2 regions of the Enterobacter sp. UPMP2061 genome follow, and region 2 is predicted to be linked to the other one. Evidence: predicted binding sites of a transcription regulator. Region 2 holds the regulator's gene; the other holds the start of a gene.
What was found. Region 2 encodes CRP, which controls carbon source genes, mostly activating them, when cyclic AMP is high. Its sites were predicted from a motif close to ATGTGANNNNNNTCACAT; they were not measured.

Region 1 (5,255 bases), on a different contig from region 2:
CAACAACGCCTCTGCCCCCACGCACTGGTTATTTTTAATATCAATAATGGGCTGATAATGGACGCACAGCTGGCGTTTATTCAGCGCCCGGTGCAGAAGTCGGCCAGGCGAATTGAATTCACGGTGTGTACGCGACCACACCAGCAGAATAATAATGCTGCAAATTATCCCCAGCGGTAGCGTCAGGGTAGCCTGATGATAAAGCGTTTTATAAAAACGGGCGCTGGAGGTTGAAACGATGGCCGCAATCGGCCGCTGCCCGGATTTCACGATCGTATAAAAACGGTCACCTTTCTGAAAAGTCGTTTCCTGATGTCGAAGCATCGAATGCAATAAAGAAATATTGGCTTTCTGGCTTACAGAAAAGAATGCATTGCTGACGGTGTCATACACCCCCCACGACAGGGAACGATCGTCTGACATCACCTCACTGTACGAAAGCGGGTTGACCACTGCGACATAATTTCCGCGCTGCATATATATCATTTTATAACCATCAAAAAATGGCGTATCGCGAAAATAATAGATAGCAACGTCGGGTTTACGTGTGTAATTGGCAGCGGGAATGGTGTAAGGATGATCCGGCGTAAAAAGGGTCGAGCAGAGAAACGCCTGGCCTTCAGCATAAATTAAATCGGCAACAAAAAGACGACCGCGGGAAACGTTCAACATATATTGACGATGCTCCGGCGTACACACTTTTCCCTGATATTTTTCCGCGTCTTCCCGGGCCAGATCAACCTGTTGAATAACCCGTTCAGTTTTGTTTAAAGCAAGTTCAGCAAACGTGCGCAGCTGGGCGCTGATTTCCGACACGGCTCTAAGCTGGGCAAACCATAGCGCAAGCATCACCGGCAGCATAACTACCATGATAATCCCGACCACTTTGAGCATGTTGCGCAGCGCGCTACGATTCATTTCCCGCTCTGTATCCCTGCATGTTGTACGCCTGTAGCAATGAAGACCGGCTGCTTTGATAAACAGGTGATTACGTTGCATGAATCATGGGAAGTTAGCAACTGACTTTTGGTATTAAAAATCCTAAAATTCGTGATGCCGATAATATTTTCCCGTAAGCCAAACTAAAAGTATTCATTTCGTTTCTGATAAGGAAAATAATTACCCGCGACAGGTGTGGAAAATTCGCTGGCTGAAATAGCCTGCTCTTTGTTCTTATGCTGATTTATAAATAATCAGACGCCAGGACCGTTTTTCCTCTTCCCGTACGCTTGGCGTCATATAATGCCTTATCGGCACGCATCAGTATGGCAGAAGTATCCCGTTGCCCCTGACAGACTTCAACCACCCCGGCGCTGAAAGAGAGTACCAGCGTTTTATCGCCCACACGCAGCGGTTTTGAGATCAGCGCGGCACGCAGCCGGGAAGAGAGCAACGTAGCGGCCATACCATCCGTGTGCGCCAGCAGAAGAACAAACTCTTCGCCCCCCACCCGTCCCAGCGCCGACCCGGCCGGGCTCACCTCGCGAATACGGTCGCAAAAGTGGATCAATGCCGCATCGCCAACCTGATGTCCCCACCGATCGTTGATCTGCTTGAAATAATCGAGATCGAACATCAGGAGACAGAAGTGGCTACTGACATCCTGCGGCGAACTGGCTGCCAGCGCTATTTTGAGACGCTGTAAGATTGTCGAGCGATTCAGACAGCCCGTCAGATCGTCCGTGGTGGCTTTGACGGTCAGCTGCTGTTCTGCTTTTTTACGTTCGGTGATATCCAGGCCAATGTTGAGAATGGAGTTATCCGGCAAAAGGATGTTTGACCAGAGAATGGTTAACTGCGTCCCGTCTTTACGCACCGGGTGCCATTCGTACATATCCTTAAGTGGTGCGAAACGAACCGACTCCTGCACGCGCTGTCGCTCCTCAGGATCCGGGTAAAACAGGGCCAGCGGATCGGGGTGCTCGCCGATTTCGGTCATACTCCAGCCAAAGACTTTTTCGCATTCGGCATTCCACAATACACACCGGTTATGCCTGTCAAAGGCGTTCATTAATACCGGAGCACGTTCAAATAAGGTTTTATATTGCGTGACGACGCGCTGCATTTCCTGCGCCGTTTTTTCCCGCACGATGATGTCATCAAAATAATCTTTTAGCTTCTCAACCAATACCACCATGATATTTTTCAGTATCGGCAACGAGGTCAGTTTTTCATTAAAAGCCAAAAAGAAATAACCACTGCACTGTCTGCCATGCGCTGAGAGTTTACACAGTACGCCGCTTTGCAGCCGCGCATAGCCCGGGTGCTGAGGGGAAAATACCGCCCGGCCAATATGCTCTTTCCAGTAGATCACCCGCCAGGCGCGGTGATGGCGCTGCAACAGGGTGCTGGCAAGAAAATCCGCCACGTTGAAGGCGTGACACGTCACGTCGCCGGCACAAACCACGCGCGGCCCGTCTGCGGACTCGACACTGACCCACGAGAGATTTGCCCCCAGTGCGCTGTTGATGATTTCCAGCATTTCAACCGGCGAACATTGCGCGTTGAGTTGCGGCATCAGCTTCGCCAGGGCGTGCAGCGCCTGCATGCTGTCGTTAATAATCTCGCGTCTTTTTTCTTTCATTATCTTTTCGCAGGTCATTAATCGAGAGAGCAACCGCAATAATTCATATCTGAATAAAAGAATAAGACCACGAAATCAAAGAGCATGCTGAGTGTAAAACAAAGAATACAAAATCCAAAAAAGTCAATTAATTCAATGCGATGAATTATTTTTTGCGGGTACATTTATTGTTCCACACAAGCATAATCCATAGATATACTGCTGTAAACGCTATACAGCCGATGGCGTTTTGCAAAGGTTTTACTATCTGGATGAAATAAAAATAAAAATTCCGACCAGACGTCGTTCTGAGCGACGACGATATATTTTCCCCGGCAATAATCCCACTTTTACCTCACGCGGATACTGGCGAATAAAACAGCAAATGTGATATAGTTCACACATCTTATGTAACGAGAAACATTGTTTCATTCCAGTTCGTCTGTTTTGTCGAGGATGGGTTTTATGGCAACCATTACCACCAGCATGGTGCTCCTGCGCTGGCCGTTGTTGAGCGCGGTTTTGATGTTCCTGGCCAGCACGTTAAACATTCAGTTTCGAAAGTCCGACTACGCAGGTCTTGCTGTGATTAGCACCCTGTTAGGGTTGGGCGCCGCATGCTGGTTCGCGACAGGTTTGCTTGGCATTACGCTGGTAGACATTGCCGCCGTCTGGGAAAACATTAAAGTGGTGATGGTTGAAGCCATGAGCCACACTCCGCCAGACTGGCCGATGGTGATTACCTGATAGCCTGTTATAAAAAAACCCAGACATTGTCTGGGTTTTTTGTTTTTCACGCGTCTGGATATCAGAACGGGATATCGTCGTCGAAATCCATTGGCGGTTCGTTAGACGGTGCCGGAGCAGACTGCTGCTGCGGACGGGACTGCGCGCCGCCGCTGAACTGGTTGCCGCCCTGAGGCTGCTGAGGCTGACCCCAACCACCCTGCTGCTGATTCTGACCGCCACCTGCCGGTGCGCCACCGCCCTGACGGCCACCCAGCATTTGCATGGTGCCGCCCACATTCACCACCACTTCCGTGGTGTACTTCTCAGCGCCGGATTGGTCGGTCCATTTGCGGGTACGCAGCTGGCCTTCGATATAGACCTGAGAACCTTTACGCAGATACTCACCGGCCACTTCGGCCAGTTTGCCAAACAGCACAACGCGGTGCCATTCGGTCTGCTCTTTCATTTCTCCGGTCGCTTTATCACGCCAGGATTCGGAAGTAGCCAGCGTAATGTTGGCAACTGCGCCACCACTCGGCATGTAGCGTACTTCCGGGTCCTGGCCCAGATTACCGACGAGAATCACCTTGTTTACGCCTCTGCTGGCCATGTTCGTGTCTCCTGAATACGTTTCTTAATAGTGTAAACGCGCGAGTGTACCATTTCCATGCTGCACTTTGATAGTTGCGTAGCACGTTCCAGAGTTCTCCCGCGAACTCGACATTGTTACACAGTGAATCAGAAAATGCATTCCAATACTGTATATTCAAACAGGTCATTTTGTGTCATAATTAGCCGTTTCTGACAGCCGTTTGTCCTTCAAACAAATCAGGCAATCCGTGTTCCAACCGGGAAAGGTGAATGGATAAGATCGAAGTTCGGGGCGCCCGCACCCATAATCTCAAGAATATCAACCTCATAATCCCTCGCGACAAACTCATCGTCGTGACCGGGCTTTCGGGGTCTGGCAAATCCTCACTGGCTTTCGACACTTTGTATGCCGAAGGACAGCGTCGTTACGTTGAATCGCTCTCGGCGTACGCGCGTCAGTTCCTGTCGCTGATGGAAAAACCGGATGTCGACCACATTGAAGGGTTGTCCCCTGCTATCTCCATTGAGCAGAAATCCACATCGCATAACCCGCGCTCCACGGTCGGTACCATTACCGAAATCCATGACTACCTGCGTCTGCTGTATGCGCGCGTGGGCGAGCCGCGCTGCCCGGATCACGATGTCCCGCTGGCGGCACAAACCGTGAGCCAGATGGTGGATAACGTGCTGTCGCAGCCGGAAGGCAAACGCCTGATGCTGCTGGCGCCGATCATTAAAGAGCGTAAGGGCGAGCACACCAAAACGCTGGAGAACCTGGCAAGCCAGGGCTATATCCGCGCCCGTATCGACGGTGAAGTGTGTGACCTGTCGGATCCGCCAAAGCTGGAGCTGCAAAAGAAACACACCATCGAAGTGGTGATTGACCGCTTTAAGGTACGTGAAGATCTCGCCACGCGTCTGGCGGAGTCCTTTGAAACGGCGCTGGAACTGTCGGGCGGCACGGCCGTGGTCTCCGATATGGACGACCCGAAAGCGGAAGAGCTGCTCTTCTCCGCCAACTTCGCCTGTCCGATTTGCGGCTACAGCATGCGCGAGCTGGAACCGCGCCTGTTCTCGTTCAACAACCCGGCGGGCGCGTGCCCGACCTGTGACGGCCTGGGCGTTCAGCAGTATTTCGACCCGGACCGTGTGATCCAAAACCCGGAACTGTCGCTGGCGGGTGGCGCTATTCGCGGCTGGGATAAGCGTAATTTTTACTACTTCCAGATGCTGAAATCGCTGGCTGAGCACTATAAGTTCGACGTTGAAGCTCCGTGGGCCAGCCTGAGCGCGAACGTACATAAAGTGATCCTGTTCGGTTCCGGCAAAGAGAATATTGAGTTCAAGTACATGAACGATCGCGGTGACACTT
Region 2 (5,255 bases):
ACAGTTCACCCCGCACTGGCAACGCCTGGATTTGCCGGATGGAGACTTTTTGGATCTCGCCTGGAGCGAAGATCCGGATCGGGCCAGACATAAACCCCGTCTGGTGGTGTTTCACGGTCTGGAAGGCAGCCTGCACAGCCCTTACGCACACGGTCTCGTTGAGGCGGCGAAAGCCCGCGGCTGGCTTGGGGTGGTGATGCATTTTCGCGGATGCAGCGGCGAGCCTAACCGTCAGAAACGCATTTATCACTCGGGTGAAACCGAGGACGGCACCTGGTTCCTGCGCTGGCTAAGAGACCATTTCGGCGAGGCGCCAACGGCAGCGGTGGGGTATTCGCTGGGCGGCAATATGCTGGCCTGCCTGCTGGCGAAGGAGAGCGACGCCGTACCGCTGGATGCGGCGGTGATCGTCTCTGCGCCCTTTATGCTGGAGCAGTGCAGCTATCATATGGAAAAGGGGTTTTCGCGAGTGTACCAGCGCTACCTGCTCAACCTGCTGAAAGCCAACGCCGCGCGCAAGCTGAAGGCCTATCCGGATACGCTGCCTGTGACGCTGCAACAGCTCAAACGCGTGAAGCGCCTGCGCGAGTTTGATGATTTGATCACCTCGAAAATTCACGGCTTTGCCGATGCGATTGACTATTACCGTCAGTGCAGCGCCATGCCTTTACTGAACCAAATCACGAAACCTACGCTGATTATCCACGCCAAAGATGATCCGTTTATGGATCACCACTCGATTCCGGCGCCCGATCATCTGCCGGCCAACGTGGAGTATCAGCTCACCCAATTCGGCGGACACGTCGGCTTTGTCGGCGGCACGCTGCGTCGGCCAAAAATGTGGCTTGAGACGCGTATTCCCGACTGGTTAACGGCTTATCTGGACGGTAAATAATGATTATTCCCTGGCAGGATCTCTCTCCCGACACGCTCGATAATCTGATTGAAAGCTTTGTCTTGCGCGAAGGCACCGATTATGGTGAACATGAACGTTCGCTTGAACAAAAGGTCAACGATGTTAAGCGCCAGCTTAAAAGCGGCGACGTGGTGCTGGTATGGTCCGAACTGCATGAGACGGTCAATATCATGCCCCGCAACGCGTTTCACGGCTGATCTTTACACTTTTCCAGTCAGGGAGTTGCTATGTCTGCCAGACATCCGGTTATTGCCGTTACGGGTTCGAGTGGGGCGGGAACCACTACCACCAGCCTCGCCTTCCGCAAGATCTTCGCCCAGCTTAACTTACGGGCGGCAGAGGTAGAAGGCGACAGCTTTCACCGCTACACGCGCCCGGAGATGGATATGGCCATCCGCAAGGCGCGCGATCTGGGTAAACACATCAGCTACTTCGGCCCGGAGGCGAATGACTTCGGCCTGCTGGAGCAAACCTTCCGTGAATACGGGCAAAGCGGTACCGGGCAGTCCCGCAAGTATCTCCACACCTACGATGAAGCCGTGCCCTGGAACCAGGTCCCCGGCACGTTCACGCCCTGGCAGCCGCTGCCGGAACCGACTGACGTGCTGTTTTACGAAGGATTGCACGGCGGCGTGGTGACGCCTCAGCACGACGTGGCGCGCCACGTGGATTTGCTGGTGGGGGTGGTGCCGATTGTTAACCTTGAGTGGATCCAGAAGCTGACGCGTGACATGAGCGAGCGCGGCCATTCGCGAGAGGCGGTCATGGACTCGGTGGTGCGCTCCATGGAAGATTACATCAACTTCCTGACGCCGCAGTTCTCCCGAACCCACATTAACTTCCAGCGCGTCCCCACCGTGGACACCTCCAACCCGTTCGCTGCAAAAAGCATCCCGTCGCTGGACGAGAGCTTTGTGGTGATCCACTTCCGCAACCTGGAAGGCATTGATTACCCCTGGCTGCTGGCGATGCTACAGGGTTCGTTTATTTCGCACATGAATACGTTAGTGGTGCCGGGCGGAAAAATGGGGCTGGCAATGGAGCTGATCATGACACCGCTGGTGCAGCGGCTGATGGAAGGAAAGCAGATCGCGTGACGCCTGTTGCCGGATGGCGCTTCGCTTATCCGGCCTACGGGCGTGCTTTTGTAGGGCGGGTCAGCGCAGCGCCACCCGCCAAAAAATTAAGCCGCGATCACTTCATACGAATGGGTGATTTTTACCGCTTTCTCCAGCATTAGCGCCACAGAGCAGTATTTCTCCGCAGACAGGTCAACCGCACGCGAGACCGCCGCATCCTTCAGTTCTTTGCCGGTGACGATAAAGTGCAGATTAATATGCGTGAACAGGCGTGGCGCCTCTTCGCGACGTTCTGACGTCAGCTTCACTTCACAATCGGTCACGTCATGACGGCCTTTTTGCAGGATCGACACCACGTCGATCGCGCTGCATCCCCCCGCCGCCATCAGCACCATTTCCATTGGGCTTGGCGCTTTATCGCCGGAGTTGCCATCCATCAAAACCTGGTGCCCAGAAGCAGACTCGCCCAGGAACGTTAACCCTTCAACCCATTTCACACGCGCTTGCATATTCACTCACTCCAACGTTGCATTTTTTATGACAGATTACGTGTACGTTACATTTCTCGCAACGGAAGGCGACCTGCGTCATGCTGAAGCGAGACACCAGGAGACACGCGGCGAAAGCTATGCTAAAACACTCTGGATGCTACAGTAATACATTGACGTTACACATGTATGCAGAGGACATCAAACTTTACTGGCTGCGAAACGTTACGACAGCCGACTTCCCAGGTATGGGTAAGAATTCGATTGCAACCCCAGAGTCCGGATGCATCTTATGACTCTGGTGACAGCTTATAACAGAGGATAACAGCGCATGGTGCTTGGCAAACCGCAAACAGACCCGACTCTCGAATGGTTCTTGTCTCATTGCCACATTCATAAGTACCCATCAAAGAGCACGCTGATTCACCAGGGTGAAAAAGCGGAAACGTTGTATTACATCGTTAAAGGCTCGGTGGCCGTGCTGATCAAAGATGAAGAAGGGAAAGAGATGATCCTTTCTTATCTGAACCAGGGCGATTTTATCGGTGAACTGGGCCTGTTTGAAGAAGGCCAGGAACGTAGCGCCTGGGTTCGTGCAAAAACAGCATGTGAAGTGGCTGAAATTTCTTACAAGAAATTCCGTCAGCTGATTCAGGTCAACCCTGACATCCTGATGCGTCTTTCTTCCCAGATGGCACGCCGTCTGCAAGTGACCTCTGAGAAGGTGGGTAACCTCGCCTTCCTGGACGTGACCGGTCGTATCGCGCAGACGCTGTTGAACCTGGCGAAACAGCCAGACGCCATGACCCACCCTGACGGTATGCAAATTAAAATTACCCGTCAGGAAATCGGTCAGATCGTCGGCTGCTCCCGTGAAACAGTGGGCCGTATCCTGAAGATGCTGGAAGACCAGAACCTGATCTCTGCCCACGGTAAAACTATCGTGGTCTACGGAACCCGTTAATTTCGGTCAAACGGCGTGCCGCCGCAGGGTGGCACGCCGTTTTTGTCTCTACTCCTCATGTGGCGCAGGCTGATCTATCACCCGGAAGTTAACTACGCACTACGACAAACGCTGGTGCTGTGTCTTCCCGTGGCCGTGGGCCTGATCCTCGGACATCTTCAGCAAGGCCTGCTGTTTTCCCTCGTGCCCGCCTGCTGCAACATTGCCGGTCTGGATACGCCGCATAAACGCTTTTTTAAACGTCTGATTATTGGCGGCTGCCTGTTTGCCGGCTGTAGCCTTGCCGTACAACTCTTACTGGCCCGCGACATTCCTCTGCCGTTGATCCTGACCGTGCTGGCGATGACGCTCGGCGTCACCGCCGAAATCAGCTCGCTGCACGCCCGCCTGCTTCCCGCGTCGCTGATTGCCGCCATCTTCACCTTAAGCCTTGCGGGCAATATGCCGGTGTGGGAGCCATTGCTGATCTACGCCCTCGGCACGCTGTGGTACGGGCTGTTTAACTGGTTCTGGTTCTGGCTGTGGCGGGAACAGCCGCTGCGCGAATCCCTGAGCCTGCTCTACGTGCAGCTTGCTGAATACTGTGAAGCAAAATACACCCTGCTCACTCAACATACCGACCCGGAAAAATCCCTGCCGCCGCTGCTGGCGCGCCAGCAAAAAGTGGTGGATCTGATCAGCCAGTGCTATCAGCAGTTGCACATGCTTGCCGCCAACAAAAATCATGAATACAAGCGGCTGCTGCGAACCTTCCAGGTCGGGCTGGATTTGCAGGAGCATATCTCCGTCAGCCTTCATAATCCGGAAGAGGTGCAAAAGCTGGTGGAGCGCAGCCATGCGGAAGCGGTGATCCGCTGGAACGCGCAGACCGTCGCAGCCCGCCTGCGGGTGCTGGCTGACGATATCCTCTATCACCGCTATCCGACGCGCTTTAACATGGACAAACAGCTCGGCGCGCTGGAAAAGATTGCGCGTCAGCACGCGGATAACCCGGTCGGGCAATTTGCTGCCTGGCATTTCAGCCGCATCGCCCGGGTGTTACGCACCCAGCGCCCGCTTTATGCCCGGGACCTGATGGCCGATAAGCAAAAACGGCTGCCGCTGCTGCCCGCGCTCAAAAGCTATCTATCACTGAAATCTTCCGCCCTGCGCAATGCCGCGCGGATCAGTGTGATGCTGAGCATCGCCAGCCTGATGGGAATGGCCCTGCACCTGCCGAAACCCTACTGGATCTTAATGACCGTGCTGTTTGTCACCCAGAACGGCTATGGCGCCACGCGGGTGCGCATTCTGCATCGGGCGGGCGGTACGATGGCGGGGCTGATTATCGCGGGCGTGACGCTGCACTTCCACGTGCCGGAAGGCTATACCCTGGCCGGTATGCTGGCAATCACGCTGGTGAGCTACCTGATCATCCGCAAAAACTACGGCTGGGCGATGGTGGGCTTTACGGTGACGGCGGTGTATACCCTGCAACTGCTCACGCTTAACGGGGAACAGTTTATTATTGCCCGGCTGGTCGATACGCTAATTGGCTGCCTGATCGCCTTTGGCGGCATGGTCTGGCTGTGGCCGCAGTGGCAAAGCGGGCTGCTCAGGCAGAACGCCCACGACGCGCTCGAAGCTGACCAGCAGGCCATTCGTCTTATTCTGAGCGATGACCCGCAGCCCTCTCCGCTGGCCTACGAGCGCATGAAGGTCAACCAGGCGCATAACGCCCTGTTCAACTCCCTTAACCAGGCCATGCAGGAGCCGGGCTTTAACGCGCACTATCTGGCTGACATGAAGCTGTGGGTCACGCACAGCCA

Region 1: the regulator CRP is predicted to act here: its motif matches at 2,949-2,966, upstream of ACWKXX_RS19315 (YjcB family protein).

What each region holds. Positions count from the first base shown of each region.
Region 1 is NZ_JBSKJP010000013.1:54,514-59,768, forward strand. It holds gene ACWKXX_RS19305 (EAL domain-containing protein) at 1-918, opposite strand, end outside; gene ACWKXX_RS19310 (sensor domain-containing diguanylate cyclase) at 1,184-2,584, opposite strand; gene ACWKXX_RS19315 (YjcB family protein) at 3,029-3,310, shown strand; gene ssb1 (single-stranded DNA-binding protein SSB1) at 3,372-3,902, opposite strand; gene uvrA (excinuclease ABC subunit UvrA) at 4,154-5,255, shown strand, end outside.
Region 2 is NZ_JBSKJP010000008.1:20,888-26,142, forward strand. It holds gene ACWKXX_RS15540 (hydrolase) at 1-895, shown strand, start outside; gene ACWKXX_RS15545 (YheU family protein) at 895-1,113, shown strand; gene ACWKXX_RS15550 (phosphoribulokinase) at 1,144-2,013, shown strand; gene ACWKXX_RS15555 (OsmC family protein) at 2,100-2,504, opposite strand; gene crp (cAMP-activated global transcriptional regulator CRP) at 2,815-3,447, shown strand; gene ACWKXX_RS15565 (YccS/YhfK family putative transporter) at 3,505-5,255, shown strand, end outside.